DNA from 2 places in the Candidatus Pelagibacter sp. HIMB1495 genome. Region 2 is predicted to be linked to the other one. Evidence: riboswitches for the same ligand, from Rfam matches in the RefSeq annotation. Region 2 holds a riboswitch; the other holds the start of a gene.
The links. Region 2 has a riboswitch for S-adenosylmethionine ahead of ACTTAW_RS03570 (homocysteine S-methyltransferase family protein). Riboswitches for the same ligand answer to the same signal wherever they lie in the genome.
Positions count from the first base shown of each region.

Region 1: it holds a riboswitch for S-adenosylmethionine, as region 2 does, so the genes downstream of both, ACTTAW_RS05365 (O-acetylhomoserine aminocarboxypropyltransferase/cysteine synthase family protein) here and ACTTAW_RS03570 (homocysteine S-methyltransferase family protein) in region 2, are expected to answer to the same signal.

Region 1 covers NZ_JBNAIQ010000001.1:996,429-1,005,038, forward strand. Annotated here, with positions in the region: gene ACTTAW_RS05340 (homoserine dehydrogenase) at 1-1,241, opposite strand, end outside; gene ACTTAW_RS05345 (hypothetical protein) at 1,238-1,462, opposite strand; gene argC (N-acetyl-gamma-glutamyl-phosphate reductase) at 1,459-2,481, opposite strand; gene rpsI (30S ribosomal protein S9) at 2,515-2,952, opposite strand; gene rplM (50S ribosomal protein L13) at 2,954-3,412, opposite strand; SAM riboswitch class V at 3,554-3,620, shown strand; gene ACTTAW_RS05365 (O-acetylhomoserine aminocarboxypropyltransferase/cysteine synthase family protein) at 3,623-4,951, shown strand; gene ACTTAW_RS05370 (COX15/CtaA family protein) at 4,979-6,004, opposite strand; gene ACTTAW_RS05375 (chorismate mutase) at 6,048-6,338, shown strand; gene ACTTAW_RS05380 (50S ribosomal protein L33) at 6,340-6,531, opposite strand; gene ACTTAW_RS05385 (MerR family transcriptional regulator) at 6,532-6,894, opposite strand; gene ACTTAW_RS05390 (HU family DNA-binding protein) at 6,887-7,186, opposite strand; gene plsX (phosphate acyltransferase PlsX) at 7,187-8,188, opposite strand; gene rpmF (50S ribosomal protein L32) at 8,202-8,384, opposite strand; gene ACTTAW_RS05405 (ubiquinol-cytochrome C chaperone family protein) at 8,387-8,610, opposite strand, start outside.
Region 2 covers NZ_JBNAIQ010000001.1:689,773-698,382, forward strand. Annotated here, with positions in the region: gene ACTTAW_RS03565 (DMT family transporter) at 1-173, shown strand, start outside; gene ACTTAW_RS03570 (homocysteine S-methyltransferase family protein) at 166-1,071, opposite strand; SAM riboswitch class V at 1,079-1,141, opposite strand; gene ACTTAW_RS03575 (putative 2OG-Fe(II) oxygenase) at 1,233-1,823, opposite strand; gene ACTTAW_RS03580 (sulfite exporter TauE/SafE family protein) at 1,860-2,606, opposite strand; gene ACTTAW_RS03585 (molybdenum cofactor synthesis domain-containing protein) at 2,621-3,121, shown strand; gene ACTTAW_RS03590 (YqaA family protein) at 3,102-3,518, opposite strand; gene ACTTAW_RS03595 (DUF1244 domain-containing protein) at 3,540-3,785, opposite strand; gene ACTTAW_RS03600 (sulfite oxidase heme-binding subunit YedZ) at 3,778-4,362, opposite strand; gene msrP (protein-methionine-sulfoxide reductase catalytic subunit MsrP) at 4,362-5,267, opposite strand; gene ACTTAW_RS03610 (molybdopterin synthase catalytic subunit) at 5,254-5,706, opposite strand; gene ACTTAW_RS03615 (molybdopterin biosynthesis protein MoeD) at 5,706-5,975, opposite strand; gene moaC (cyclic pyranopterin monophosphate synthase MoaC) at 5,981-6,526, opposite strand; gene moaA (GTP 3',8-cyclase MoaA) at 6,528-7,520, opposite strand; gene ACTTAW_RS03630 (phytanoyl-CoA dioxygenase family protein) at 7,554-8,393, shown strand; gene ACTTAW_RS03635 (aldo/keto reductase) at 8,429-8,610, opposite strand, start outside.

The DNA of each region.
Region 1 (8,610 bases), 310 kb from region 2:
TTAAATATAGATAAACAGCTATTACAATTTAATTCTGTGGTTTTATGAGTAACTATTACTATTGTAGCTTTATTATTTTTTTTATCTGGAGTTTGAATTAATCTTTTGACAGAAATTTTATATTTAGCTAAACGATTGGTTATTTGAGATAAAACGCCTGGTTTATCTTTAACTTCAAATCTTAAATATAAAGAATTAACATAATTATTTACATTGTAAGTCTTTAAAGTTTTAAGTTTATTTACACTTACACCAAATGGCTTTTTAATGTTTCCTCTTAAAATAGATAATAAGTCAGATAATAAAGATGATGAAGTGGGACCTGGTCCAGCACCCTCCCCTTGTAATACACTTTCTCCTACTGGTTTGCCATTAAGGATAACAGCGTTCATTACTCCATTTACATTACCAATATATGATTTTTTACTTACAAGACATGGATGAACAGTTTCAAAAAGTTGATTATTTTTGAGTTCAGAGATACCCAGTAGTTTAATTCTTAAATCTAATTGATTTGCAATTTTAATATCTTTTAAATCAATCTTTTCTATTCCTTCCATTAAACATTTTTTATTTGATATTTTACTATTAAAAGCCAAAGCAGATAAAATTCTCACTTTTGCAAATGCATCAAAACCATTTAAATCTAATTTTGGATTTCCTGGTTCAGCATATCCAAGCATTTGAGCTTTTTTCAAAACATCAGCAAAATTTTGCTCAGAATTTTCCATCTCTGACAATATATAATTTGAAGTACCATTTAAAATTCCATAAACTTTAGATAATTTATTAGTAGCTAATCCTTCTTTAATAGATCTCAATATCGGTATCCCACCAGCAACAGATGCTTCGAATTCTAAATTGACATTATTTTTTTCAGCTAGTTTTGCTAAATTGTTTCCATGTTTTGAAATTAAAGCTTTATTTGGAGTAATTACATGAATTTTATTCTTTAAAGCAGTTTCAACTAATTTTTTAGAAACCCCATCAGATTGTCCAATTACTTCAAATAATATATCAACTTTTTCTTTTTTAAAAATTTCAAAAGGGTTTTTATAAAAAATTTTTCTATTAATTTTATATTTTCTTTTTTTATTTATATTTTTTGCGGAAATAGCTACTACGTTAACTCTTTTGCCTGTTTTAAGTTCAATATCTTTTTTTTTAACAATTAATTCATTAAATAAATAATTGCCGACTTGACCAAGTCCAACAACTGCAACATTCACTATATTTTTCATTTGCTTATATCTGGATATTTACTTTTTTTAGTATAGTCATCTATATAAATCTCATATTCTTCTAATGTCATTTTTGTTATATCGTCTGACTTTTTAAGTATTTCAGTTATTTTTTTTTGATTTTTTTTATTTTCAGCAGGATGTTCTGTCCAATACTGAGAATCTTTATTTAAAGAGCAATTACATAAAAAAATTAGAAAAATAATTAACAAATATTTCATTTTAAAGCAGTTCTTTCAGGAAAATTAAATTTATTATTTAAATTTTGAACAGCCTGACCTGCTCCACCTTTGATTAAATTGTCTATTGCAGAAATAATGATTATTTTGTTTTTATATTTTGATCTACACACTGTGATAAAGCAATTGTTTGTATTGATAACATCATTTGTGCTCAACAGTTTATCAGAATCTAATATTTTAACAAAATTTTCTCCTTTATAAGACATCTTAAGTGTTTTGATGATTTTTGATTGATTAACATTTTTTTCTAAATCTAAATAAGTTGTACTTAATATACCTCTAAACATTGGAGATAAATGTGGCGTAAAACTAAATTGAAAATTTTTATTTGTAAATTTGCTTAAAAATTGATGAATTTCAGAATTATGTCTATGAAAACCAACACCATAAGCACTCAAAGACTCGTATAAATTCTTATCTTTATATTTTTTATGAACTCCTCTACCGGCGCCAGAATATCCAGATTTTGAATCAATGATTATATTGTCTAATTTAACTAATTTTTTTTTAATTAGCGGAACAAGAGGTAATAATATTGATGTTGGATAACATCCTGGACATGAAATTATATTGTGATTTTTTAATTCATCGCGATTTATTTCGGGTAAACAATAAATGCTTTTCTTCTGTAATTTTGGAGCTCGGTGTTTTTGTTTATACCATTTTAAATAATCATTAGCTTTTTTTAATCTAAAATCTGCTGCTAAATCAATTAAAGTAACATTATCATTAAGTTTTTTTGCTATATCTTGAGCTTCACCATTTGGTAGAGCTGTAAAGACAACATCAATACCATTTAACAGTTTAGGATTAAATTTTACGATTTTAGGTAATTTTTTTTTTGACAGAGATTTATCATAATTAGAAATATTTTTTCCAACAGACGAGTTTCCACATAGATATTTAATATTAATATATTTATGGTTAATTAATAACTTAATTAATTGAACACCAATATATCCTGTAGATCCGGCAACTAATGCATTAAGCTTAGGCATTTTTTATTATAGCAGTTTAAATTGTAAAAAAAATTATCTTTTAGAAAACTGGAAGCTTCTTCTAGCTTTTCTTCTACCAGGTTTTTTTCTCTCAACAGCTCTAGAATCTCTGGTTGTAAGCTTTTCAGTTTTCAATGTTGTTTTTAAATTTTCATCAAAGAGAACCAAAGCTTTAGAAATACCATGAACCATTGCTCCAGCTTGACCTGTAGGTCCGCCACCTTTTACACTACATCTAACATCATAATCTGTAGCTTGATTTATAATTTCAAAAGGTCTTGTAATTTGCATTTTGTGAATTTCATCAGCAAAATACTCATTATATAATTTGCCATTAACATAAATTTTACCAGAACCTTTTTTTAACCAAACTTTTGCTATTGAAGTTTTTCTTCTACCTGTCGCGTACTTACTATCTTTAAAGTCTAACTTTAATTTAGGAGTTTTTGTGTTTGATTGTACGTTTTCCATATTAATTTCTTGCAATGTTTTTATTGTTTAGTTTATCTAATTCTATAAGTTTTGGGTTTTGTGCAGCATGTGGATGCTCACTTCCAGAATAAATTTTTAATTTTGTTAGTTGTTTTCTACCCAAAACACCACCAGGCAACATTCTTTTAACTGCTAATTTCAAAGTTTCTCCAGGTTTTTTTTCATGAAGTTTTTCTGGTGTGGTAACTTTAATTCCACCAGGATGTCCTGTGTGTCTATAGTACTTTTTGTTTTGAAACTTCTTGCCAGTAAATTTTGCTTGTTCGATATTTTTTACTACAACAAAATCTCCATCATCCATGTGAGGTGTATAAGTAGTCTTATTTTTGCCTCTAATAATATTAGATACAACAGTCGCTAATCTTCCAACAACTGCATTTTTTGCGTCTATCTCGTACCAAGACGAAGTAACTTGATCTTTTTTTGTGAATTTTGTCATTGTGCGAGGATTAATACTATTAAATTATTCAAAGTCAATTTTATATTTAGCTTGTAAAACATAACTAATATGCTATTTATCACTTGCCGATTTGATCCTATTGCGGGCATAAAACTGCTAAAATGGAATTTTCATAAAATTATAATCGGTAGGCATTTGAACTGTATTGTGCGCCTTGCATAAAGCAAAAGCACTAAAAAAGGAGTAAAAATGAGTACAAAAAGAAATAATCCAGAAACTATTGCGATACATGGTGGAGACTACAGAAGTGATCCAGCTACAAATTCAGTAGCAGTTCCAATTTATAGAACAACCTCGTATCAATTTAATAACACTGAACATGCAGCTAATTTATTTGCGTTAAAAGAGTTTGGAAACATCTATACACGAATAATGAATCCAACTAACGATGTGTTGGAAAAGAGAATCGCTGCTCTTGAGGGTGGTCTTGCAAGTTTAACTGTAGCTTCTGGTCAAACAGCGTCTACTTTTGCAATATTAAACGTTGCTCAAGCCGGAGACAATATTGTTAGTTCAACAGATCTTTATGGTGGAACAGTTTCTTTATTTACGCATACTTTAAGTAAGCTTGGTATAGAAGTAAGGTATGCAGATCCGTCGGATCCAAAAAACTTTGAAAAAGCAATAGACGATAAAACTAGAGCTTTTTATGGAGAAACATTACCAAACCCATATTTAAGAGTTTTTCCAATTAAAGAAGTTTCGGATATTGGTAGAAAATATAACATTCCATTAATCTTGGATAACACTGCTGCCCCTATAATTTGTAAACCAATTGAACATGGTGCTGCTGTGGTTGTTTATTCTTTAACAAAATATATAGCAGGTCATGGAACAGTAGTTGGAGGTGCACTAGTAGATGGTGGAAATTTTGATTGGACAGCAGATCCAAAAAGACAGCCACTATTTAATGAACCTGATGCAAGTTATGGAGGTGTTGTTTGGGGTAAAGCTGTGCCCGAATTAACAGGTGCAAATGTTGCTTTTGCAGTAAGAGCAAGAGTAACCTTGTTAAGAGATTTAGGATCAGCACTTTCACCAGATAATGCATTCGGCGTCATACAAGGACTTGAAACAGTTGCTTTAAGAATGAAACAACACTGTGATAATGCCGCAAAAGTTGTAGAGTACTTAAAAAATCATAAAGCTGTTGAGAGAGTAATTTATTCCACTGAACATAATGAAGAGATATCAAGTCGAGCAAAAAAATATCTGAAAAATGGTAATGGTGCTTTAGTTGGTATTGAATTAGCTGGTGGTATCGAAGCTGGTAAAAAATTCATTGAGGCTTTAAAAATGTTTTACCACGTTGCGAATATAGGTGACGCTAGAAGTTTAGCAATACACCCAGCAACAACTACTCACAGTCAATTAAATGAGGATGAATTAGCTGCTTCAGGTGTAACGCCAGGATATGTTAGGCTTTGTATTGGTTTAGAACATATTGATGATATCATTGATGATTTAGATCAAGCTTTAGACAAATCATCAAAAGGTAATTTAAAGGCAGTTAGTTAAATTTATTTATATGTCTACAAATAGAAATTAATTAATCTGTCTTTTGTATTTTATGATAAATATAAAATACAAAGTTGAAAGTATTATCAAAATAGAATTTATCTGGTGTAAAGATGCAAATAACATTTTTACTCCAGATAAAATAGTTATCACTCCAAGAAAAATTTGAAATACCAAAGTCAAACCAATTACTGTGATAGGTTTGTATAATTTTTTATTTCCAGTATTAATTACTTTTAAGAGGATTAGGACATAAATGACGATAATTAAGTATGCTAAATTTCTATGTATAAATTGAACAATAGAAGGATTATCAAAAACTTTTAAATTCAAAAACTCTTTAAAACTACTATCATCAGGAAAATAATTAACACCCATCAATGGCCAAGTGTTATAAATTTTACCAGCATCCATACCAGAAACAAAAGCACCTATAATTAGTTGCAAAAATAATAAGACTAAAAAAATTTTTACTATAAAAAGATTAATAGAAACTGTTTGATTTGAAGAGGATGATAACTTTAAAAATTGCCAATATACAATTGATAAAATGATAAAAGCTGTTACCAAATGTATTGCAAGTCTATAATGACTAACATCAATTCTTTCAACTAATCCACTAGATACCATGTACCAACCTAAAAATCCTTGAAAACAAACCAGTAAAAAAATAAGTCCATATTTTTTTATAATCCAAACTCCTTGTTTTAATGAAAAATAAACCATTGGGAGTAATACAGTTAAACCAATTATTCTCCCTAACTGCCTGTGACCCCACTCCCACCAGAATATTACTTTGAATTCGTCAAGAGTCATATTGAAGTTTTGTTGGCTGTATTCAGGAATTGTTTTATATAAACTAAAATATTCCAACCATTTTTCATTTGTAAAAGGAGGAAAAAAACCAACAAATAATTCCCAAGTAGTAATTGATAGACCAGAGTCAGTTAATCTAGTCAAGCCTCCTACCAATATTATTAAAGAAACTAAAACTAATAATGATAGCATCCACAATTTAAGTTGATTATTTAAATGATTATTCTCACTGTACATGCTCAAATAAATATAATAATTATTAAGTATTCCAATAAATTAAATGTCGCCAAATAATAAAAAAAAACTAGATTTAATAAGAGTTAAGCTAGATAAATTAGATAATAAACTGTTATCACTTATAAAATATAGAACAAATCTAGTTGAGGAAGTTTTAAAACTTAAAGAATTTAAAAAAGAAATCGTAGATAAGAAAAGAATTAATTTTATTTTAAAAAAAATTAAAGCAAAATCATTAAAACAAGGCATTGATCCAAAGATAACTAATCGTATTTGGAAAAATATGATTTGGTCTTATATTGATTACGAAAGAAGAAATTTTAAAAAAAAATAAATTATTTACTGTGCGGTGGAAGTTTTTTCTCCACAAACATTTCGTGTTTTCTAGTGTCAGGATTGTATTTTTTTGCAGATAATTTTACTTTTGCTTTTTCACCACCTGCTGGTTTTTTTACATAGTAAAAGTAAGGACTATCTGGTTTAGCTTCAGGTACCATTCTAACTTTTACGTGTGTTTTTTTCGCCATTTATTTTAATGTTTTTAAAATATTTGATATTTTAGTTAACTTATTTTTTAATTTTTCAGCTTTTATAGATTTATCTGCCATTTCGTCAAGCTTTAAAGTATCTTCATTATCAAGGATCTTTTTAACTCCATTAATTGTCATTCCTTGATCTTTAAGCAAATATTTAATCTTCTTAAGAAGATCAATATTTTTTTCATCATAATATCTTCTATTAGAATTAAGAATTTTTGGCTTGATTTGTTTAAACTGTGTTTCCCAAAATCTTATTATGTGAGTAGGCAAAGAACCCTTCTTATTGACTTTTAAGTCTAAAATTTTAGCAACCTCACCAATAGTTTTATAAGCTTGATCAGCTTTATCCATAATCTTTAAGATTTATAAACTCTTTAAATTCTTTTGAAGGTTTAAATAAAACAACATCTCTACTAGATATTACTTTAGTTTCCTTAGTTTTTGGGTTTCTGCCAATTCTGCTATTTTTCTGTCTTATGGAAAAAGTTCCAAACTTAGATAATTTAAGTTTTTTCTCAGATTTAATGTTAGAAACAATCGTAGATAAAAAATCATCAATTAAATTTTCTGAAATCTGTTTAGAAAAACCTAGTTGCATATAAACTAAATTAACTAAATCTTTTTTAGTTAAATTTATTCTCATTTAAAGATTCTGTTTAATCTTTTCTATCAAATTACCTTTAACAATTCTATGACAAACATCTAATGAGTTAGCAAAGCCAACGTAATCAGTGCCACCATGACTTTTTACTACTGGAGAATCTAAACCTATAAAAATTGCACCATTGTAGAGTCTTGGATCTAATCTTTTTTTAAATTTTTTTAAATTTGAAATGTTTAGAAGAGAAGATAGTTTTCCTATCCAATTTCCAGTCATTGCTTTTTTCAATTCGCTTGTAATAAAATTTGCTGTCCCTTCAGCTGTTTTTAATGCGACATTTCCAGTAAATCCATCAGATACAATTACATCAACTTCACCATCCATTATATGATTACCCTCAATGTATCCAGAAAAATTAAAGTTTTCAGATTTTTTATCATTAAGAACTTGATATGTTTCTTTTATTACTTCATTACCCTTTAATTCTTCTGAGCCAATATTCAATAAAGCAACATTGGCTATTTCATCTGGGTATAATGAATTATAAAGAGCAGCTCCCATAGAAGAAAAATCACTTAAATTTTTTGAACTACACTCAATATTAGCTCCAAGATCTAATACAACGCTCATACCTTTTTTATTTGGCCAAAGCGCAGATAAAGCAGGTTTGTCTATATTTTCGATCATTTTAAGATTTAATTTTGATACAACTAATAAAGCACCAGTATTACCAGCAGATATAACTATATCAGCCTGCTTTTCTTTGACACTTTGAATAGCAAGCCACATACTAGTGTCTTTTCCTCTTTTTGCCCCTTCTAAAGGACTGTCCGTACTTTTAATTGCATTCTGTGTATGGAAAATTTCATAGAACTCTTTATTAATTTTATTTTCAATTAATGGAGAAATTTTATTTTTATCTCCAAATATTTTGTAAAAAATGTTTTTATTTGATTGGTGGTTGTAAACAATACCATCAATAACTTTTTTTGGTGAACCGTCACCTCCCATTGCATCAACTGCAATTTTAATTTTTTCGGACATTAAGATAATTATACTATTCTTTTGGGTCTAAAACTTGTCTACCCTTATACATACCAGTTTTTAAATCTAAGTGATGAGAAAGTCTGTATTCACCTGATTTTTTATCCTCAACTATATTTTTAGTTGAAAATTTCATTGTTTGTGCCCTTCTCATTCCAGTTCTGGATGGGGTTTGTTTTCGTTTAGGTACAGCCATAATTATGGGTTACTTACACTTTTTAAATAAGAATTCAAAGTTTTTTTTGATAAATTTGAGTTAAATTCCTCAAAATATTTAAGCAAATCCTCAATATTATTAAAATCTTGCAAAAATATTGATAATTTTTCAATTTTATCAATTTTGGATAAGTTATCCCAAAAATGAATCTCTGAAACCATGGAATGAAATAAGTTAATATAATTTTTCATTTTTTTATTTATAG
Region 2 (8,610 bases):
TAATTAACAATGGTTTAATTTTTCAATCTCAAGTATCTTATTTAATTCCAATATTTGGTACCATTTTAAGTTATATCTTTTTAAAAGAATTGGTTACTACTAAAGTTATAATTTCATTGATAGCAGTTGCTACAGGTATCTATTTTGTAAGAAAAGGTACAAAATTTAAATAGTGTTTTTAATTGCCTCTATATGTGAAGGCCGAGTTTCACAACATCCTCCAAGAATAGTTGCTCCATTTTCTTTAAATTTTTTTGCAAAAATTGATATTTTTTCAGGATCTAAATCTTTTCTTTGACCTAAAAAACTATTGGGGTTCGATCCATCATTTTCTTTATACTGAGAAGTATAACCACCTTTTGGTTTAGTTGTGATAAATCCGTTTAATTTGAAACCAAATGGAACTTTAAGTTTTTGAATTTCATCTAAATTATTCTCATAATTTTCAGGCGAAACACATGCCAGAATTACTCCTAGGCAATTTTCGGTAATTATTGAATTAATTGCAGAAATTTTTTCTCCACTTGGTAAAGAGTTTCCTTCAGAAATATGAACCCCAACTAAGTATGGTTTATTAAATTTTTTAATAGCTTCTATTCCACATCTAATTTCTTTGATACTGCTCCATACATCAAAATAGAAAAAATCTACTGAAGGGTTTAGTATTTCTGCTAATTCCAAATGATCTTTTGTAATTTCTTTTTCACTTCTCTTGTCTTCTTCATATGTCAAATCTTGAGGCGGGAGTCCTCCTGCAATCTTAACATGTGGATTATTTAATTTAGCTTTTTGTGCAATTTCACAGGCTTTCTTATTTAAGAATTTAAATTGATCTTCTATTCCATTCTCTCTCAATCTTTTTCTTCTCGTTGTAAAAGTTGTAGTTACAATTACATCAGCCCCCGATTTAATAAAATCATTATGAATATTAAGTATTAAGTCGTGGTATTTTTCATCAATTAAAGCATTTGCACTCCACAAAGTTCCCTTGGGCTCCATACCTCTGGCCAATAATTCTTGACCCATTCCACCATCTAAAATTTTTGTTGTTTTAAAAAAATTTTTATCCATCTTATCCTCACTTTTTTAGTGCTTAAGCTACATGCAGGTGCACAATACAGTTCAACTACCTTGCTAATTAGATCTATTGGGAATTTCCATTTTAGCAGTTTATGCCCGCAATAGGATCAAATCGGCAACTAGACTTATATAATATTTTTAAAATTTGTAAATTATTTATTAAAAATTATTTTAGCATTGAAAGAAAACGATCTTCTTTCCTCCTCAATATTAAAGGGGTAGGCTGTATGCATTAAGTAGTTTGGAAATATTAAAAGATCGCCTGTTTTTGGTATCAAATTAAAAATACTTTTTGAAAGAAAAGCTCTTTGTCCATTTATAAAATCAATTGTTCCATTTGTTCTTATTTTTTTATTTTTAACATTTTTATTTTTTGTCATATGTTTTGGAATTTTTAAATAACCAACACCCGATAAGTCTCCTTCATGATAATGTATAGGATTATACTCATTTTTATATTGGCTAACGACCCATAGATTTAAAATTCTAATTTCTTTAATTTTTTTAATATGTTCTTTAGTTAGAAAAATTTTAATATTTTTTATTAATTCTTTTTCTAAATTTTTCTTTATAAAACTTTTAGAAATTTGAACTTCTTTTCTAATTTGACTTGCTAATTTTGGACTATAATCATTTGATTTTGAGAAGATTTTTGTGTCAACTTCCCTGTTAAGTTTTTCTAAAAATTTTTTAGAAATTTTAGATTTTCCTATTGAAGGCCCAAATGGTTTAAAATTTTTCATGAGAAATTAAATATATCAAAAAATAATTAATTCAACTCAAGCTATAAGTGTTATGCCCATTCTTATAGCGACAAAAATTACTAAGCATGCAGTCATTAAAGCTAATATTTTGTTAGATAGGAATTTTATATTTAAAAAACTTCCAATTTGACCACCAATTAAGACTGCAATAAATAGTGGCCAGTAATTGAAAAATTCGTTGAAGACCATATCCTTTGTTAATTGTCCACCTATACCAAATACTGAATTTACTAAAATAAATAAGGATGCAGTACTTGTTATATGCCTTGGTAATCCTGCTTTCATCAAAAATAAAATAGGACTTAAAAATATCCCGCCACCAATACCAACCAAACCAGATATAAAACCAATTATTGATCCTATTAATATTGAGAAAACCAAGGGTATTTTTTTAACAACAATTTCTTGTTTGTTAAAGGATTTGCTTTCAATAAGTAAAAAGACTCCAGCTAATATTAAAATAAAGAAAAGTAAAATTTCAAATAAATTTTTGTCAATTGAGATAGATGCTCCGATAAAAGCAAGAGGTATAGAACCAATTAAGTAAGGATATAGTAAATTAAAATTAATATTCTTTGATTTTAAAAAATTTATAGAATTTCCAGAAACTACAATAATATTACAAATCAAAGCTAAAATTGGAAAAATATAGTAAGGAACATCCCAAATTAAAAGCAAAGCAAGATAAGTTGAGCCACCACCAAATCCTATACTCGAATATAATATTGCGGTTATAAAAAAAAATATTGTAAGTATAATCATTAAAAAAATTATTTATGATTGTAAATATAGCTTTATTAACTGTAACAGATACAAGAACAATTGATAACGATAAATCGGGTGCGATCTTGGTTGAAAAAATTAAAGAAGCCAATCATCAATTAATTGATAGAAAAATTTGTAAAGACAATAAAGGAGATATAGTTAAAATTCTAAAAGACTGGACTAATCATAAAGATATTGATGTTATCATTACAACTGGTGGCACAGGTTTAACCGGAAGAGATATCACACCCGAGGCTGTTGATGAAATAGCAGATAAACATATTCCAGGATTTGGTGAAGTTTTTAGGACTATTAGCTTAAAAACAGTTGGTACGTCTTCAATTCAATCTAGAGCTTGTGCAGTTCTATCAAATGGTAAATACATATTTGCCTTACCAGGATCCTCAGGAGGAGTAACAGATGCTTGGGACGGTATTCTTAAACATCAATTAGATATTAACCACAAACCTTGTAATTTTGTTGAATTGTTTCCTAGACTAAAAGAGAAATAAAAAAATATCTTATTATTTTTCCAAAACTCACAAGCAATAAAAAAATTAAAAATTTAATTCTCATCGTTCCAGCAATAAAAGTAAGTGGATCACCAATAATTGGTACCCACGCAAATAACAAAGACCATTTACCATACTTTTTAAACCACCTGGATGATCTATCAATTTGTGTGTTGCTAAAAAGAAACCATTTTTTATCTTGAAATTTCAAGAAATAAATTCCTAGAAACCAATTGAAGATGGATCCTAAAATATTTCCAAAACTTGCAAAAAATATTAACAAAAATTTATTATAAATTTCTGATAATAAATAAGTTGCTAATATAGCTTCTGATGAAAAAGGAAGTATTGTTGCTGCTAAAAATGAAACAATAAATAGACTTAAATAAGCAAACATTAACTTGAATTGAATAGAAAGTTATTTTTGGTATTTTTCTTTCCATTCAGAGTAGGGCATTCCATAAATATGTTGCCTTGCATCAGGATCTGATATTTCTACTCCTTTTTTTTCAGCTTCTTCTCTGTACCATCTAGACAAACAATTTCTGCAAAATCCAGCTAAATTCATTAAATCAATGTTTTGAACATCTTTTCTTTCATCTAGATGTTTCATTAATCTTTCGAGTGTAGCTGATTGAATTTCTTTTTTTAGATTATCATCCATAATTTACATTCCTATTTTTAATTTTAATTCTTAAAGCAAGTAAAACAAGTATTATTACCAGATATACTAGTGGTCTAAAAAAAATTGTTTTAGATAACCATATGTAATGAAGAGCTCCAAATATCGCTATTACGTAAATTAATCTGTGTAATTTTTTCCAATTGTTTTTAAGCAACTTCATCATCATTTGAGAAGATGTAATTGCCAATGGAAGTAATAATACCCATGCTGAAAATCCAATAAAGATGTATTTTTTTTTCAGAACATCATCAAGTATTGGCTCTAAATTAAATCTATAATCTATACCTATGTAAGTAAGCAAATGAAGAGATGCATAAAAAAATACAAATAATCCCAACATTCTTCTAAAACTTATCCAAATATTTAAATTTGTTAGCCTTTTAAGTGGCGTCATACTTAAAGTTAGACAGATAAATATTAAAGTCCATTCTCCAGTAAAATGAGTAATTTCTTTTACAGGTTCTGGCCCCAGTTTATTAAAGTATATTTTGTAAAAAATTAATAAAAATGGAATTGTACTTAAAATAAACACACCTGGTTTAAAATATTTTCTCATTAAAAATATTTTTTTAGATTCATCCCTGTGTATAAATTTGCGACTTCATCTCCGTAACCATTAAACATTAATGTTTTTACTCTTGGTACCCAAATATCTTTACCAATTATTCTTTCTGTTGCTTGAGACCATCTAGGATGATCTACATTAGGATTAACATTAGAGTAAAATCCATATTCTCGTGGAGATGCCCACATCCATGATGAAGTCGGCATTTTTTCTACAAATTTTATCTTAACAATTGCTTTTGCACTTTTGAAACCATACTTCCAAGGGATAAATATTCTCAGAGGCGCTCCATTTTGATTTGGAAGCTTTTTACCATACAAACCAGTCACAACTGTAGTTAAAGGGTGCATTGCTTCATCTATTCTTAACCCTTCTTTGTAAGGCCAGTTCAAAACCGGATATCTTTGACCTTTCATTTGTTCAGGATCATAAACACTTTCAAATTCAATATACTTTGCTTTGCTAGTTGGGTTTACTTTTGACAATAATTTACTTAACGAAAAACCCATCCATGGAATTACCATTGACCATCCTTCTACACATCTTAATCTGTATATTCTTTCTTCAGAGGTAAATGTTTCGGTTATTTCTTCCATAGAAATTTTGATAGGTTTTTCAACTTCACCCTCTATACTTATTGTCCATGGTGATGTTTTAAAATTTTGTGAATTAACATAAGGATCACTCTTTGAAGTACCGAACTCATAATAATTATTATAAGTTGTTATATCTTTAAAACTTGTAAGTTCATTCCTATCATCAGCTTGAGATTGACTTGCAAAAGGAATTGTGGCTAAAGCTAAAGAACTTGCTCCATACCCAAGAGATTTAACAAAAGATCTTCTATTTTTATAAATTTTCTCTGGTGTTATTTCTGAATACTTAATTTTTTTCATGAATAATAGGATTTCCTTTTAACCAATCACTTTGATTATTTGTGTAATGTTCTTTTTTCCATATAGGAGACCTTTTTTTAATTTCTTCAATTATATATCTTGATAGTACATAAGCCTCATCTCTATGCTTGCACGCAACTGCTATAATAATACTAATTTCGCCTAAGTTTAAGTAACCTTTGGCATGTTCAATAAAAACACTCTTATTTTTTATGTTTAGTTTTTCTTCTGCCTCACTATAAATTTCTTCAAAACTTTTTATTACCAAAGCATCATGGCTATCATATGTAATACCTAAAACACTTTTATTATTATTTTGATTACGAACTGTGCCACTAAAAATTAGCGATGCTCCAAAATCATTGGATGCTATAAATTTTTCAGCATCAATTAATGATAATTTTTTAACTTTACTATCTAAAATGTCAGTATGAAGCATTAGCCTCCTCCAATTGGAGGAATAATACCAATTTTTTCATTGTTTGTGATTTTATAATTGTCGCTAACAATATTATTTTTTTCTGAACAAAAAGCTGAAGAGTTAATGATTTTTATATAATTTTCATTTCCATTAAATTTCTGATCTACATATTGAATTATTTTATTCCTTATATCCTTGATTGTTGTTTTTTGACCCAGATCTAGTTCTAATAAATTTTGGTCATTAAAATCTCTAGCAGCTCCAAACAACTCAATTTTAACTTTCATAAAGTTTAGAAAAAATCTTTTAAAAAATTCGGAATTCCATCTGGATTTTTCCATAATCCAGTTTTTCCACCTTCTTTAATTAATAATTTTACATTATCTATTTTTAGATGAGGATTTACAATTTTGCTTAAATCGTAAATTGTAATCAGAGCTGTATTTACACCCATTATTGCTTCCATCTCTACACCTGTTTTGGCATAGGTGGAAACCACACAGTATACTTCTAGTGAACTATCTTCTTCATTCATTATGATTTTAGTAGCAGTATGATCTATTGGAAGAGGATGACACAAAGGTATTAATTCACTTGTTTTTTTAACACCTAATACTGCCGAAACTTCTGCTAAAGTAATTGGATCACCTTTAGGCATCTTTTTACTTTTAATAAGTTCAAATACCTCTTTGCCAACATAAATTTTTCCTGATGCCAAAGCTCTACGGAAAGTTTCTTTTTTTTCAGAAACATCAATCATTTTAAATGAATTTTTTTTAAAAATTTCTTTTGCCCAGTTTTTTAAATCGTTGTTAGTTACAATCTTTAAATTTTTCATCTTATCCACCTGTTGTTGATAGATTTTTTGTTAATCCTGTTTCTCCTATTTCTAAATAGTGAGATTCTTTTTTATAATTTAATTGTTTCAAAATTAAATCTTTCAGTTCTTCAGTTTGGTCATCTCTTTGCATCAAGTGTCTAATATTTATTCCAGTATTTCCAAATAAACACAATCTTAAATCACCCTTGGCAGTTATTCTTAGTCTATTACAACTCTTACAAAAATCTTTTGAGTAGGGTGCAATAACACCAAATTTTCCTTTGTATTCAGGATTTATATAATTCTTTGAAGGACCAGCATCTTTACCAAATGTTTGAATCACCCAATTATTATTATTTAAATAATCTGTAAATTTATTTGCAGACACATGATACTGATTAAAATAATCTAAATTATCTCCAGTTTGCATTAATTCTATATATCTAAAATCAATTTGATTATTTTTTATAAAATTAGCCCAACTTTTAAAATCTTCTTCTTTATCATTAACTCCTTTAAGAAGAACTGCATTAACTTTAATATTTTTAAAATTTAGTTTTTGTAATTTTTTAATTCCTTCTAAAATCTCATTTAATCTATCATGTCCTGTAATTTTTTTAAAAGTTTTTGGATCAAGACTATCAATACTTATATTTATGCCATCAAGACCACTTTCATTTAAATCATATGCAATTCTATCTAAGTGATATCCATTAGTAGTAATTACAGTTTTTTTAATTCCTGAGTTTTTTTTAATTATTTTAATTATATCCAAAAAATCTTTTCTAACGGTAGGTTCTCCTCCAGTTAATCTTATTTTAGATACACCTAATTCTGATAGAGCTTTTGCAAGTCTTCCAATTTCTTCTTTAGTTATAAAGGTTCTGTTATCACTTTTATCAATTTTATAACCATTAGGTAAACAGTAGCCACATTTAAAATTACACACATCAGATATTGACAATCTTATGTATGGAAACCTCCGTCCAAAACTATCTTTGAGAATATTCATATGATATATTGAGTATTATTTCTTAAATAATCTATGAGTCAAATTTTAAATGATAATGAGATCGAACTATTTAAAAGAGATGGAGCGGTATTTTTAAGAAATAAATTTGATATCAAATGGATTGAGCTTTTAAGATCTGGAATAAATAAAGCAAAAAATAATCCAAGTCCAAGATTTACTAATCATACCACAGATCCAAATTTACCTTGTTATTTAGAGGATTTTTGGACATGGAACTTACATGAAGAATTTGAAAATTTTGTTTTTAATTCACCTACAGCTAAAATTGCCTCTGAATTGCTAGATGCTAAGCAGATTAATTTAGTAATGGATAATTGGTTTTTTAGAGAAGCTGGCTCTGCATCTAAACCACCATTTCATCATGATATTTCTTATTTTGATTTTGAAGGTTCCATGTGTGTTTTGTGGATACCTCTTGAACCAGTAAGAAAAGAAGATTCTATTGCTTGGATAAAAGGCTCTCATTTGTGGAATAAATTATTTCTAAGAACTCGTTTTAAAGACGGTCATAAAGTTGATGGAGCAGAAGGAGTTGTTAATGGTGTTAAGTATGAATTAACCCCAGATATAATTTCTAACAAAGAAAATTATGAATTTTTAGAATGGGATTTAGAAGTAGGAGATTGTGTATATTTTGATATTAGGACTTTGCATGGAGCTTTACACGAAACTACTCCAAAATCAGATGTAAATAGATTTACACTTAGAATGGCGAAAGAAAATTCAAAAATAATTTATAGAGGTGATTGGGCTAGAGAAGAAAGATCAATTATGGAAGCTAATGGATATAAAAACGGTGATGATTTAAGTGGTAAAATGTTTCCAATCCTTTATGAAATTAATTCAAATTAATTATAAAATCTATTTGTCTTAAATTTTTTTAAAATTTAACCTGGAGTATATGTCCTCTCAGACTCTGGATCTTTCGTTGAGTAAGGTAATTTTAAAACTTCATTCCAAAATTCTTCTGGTATATCTGTTTCAGCCCAAGAAATATTTTTTTCAATACTCTGAACACTAGTAACACCACAAATGGTAGATGTTATTCTTTTATCTTTCATTGAAAACT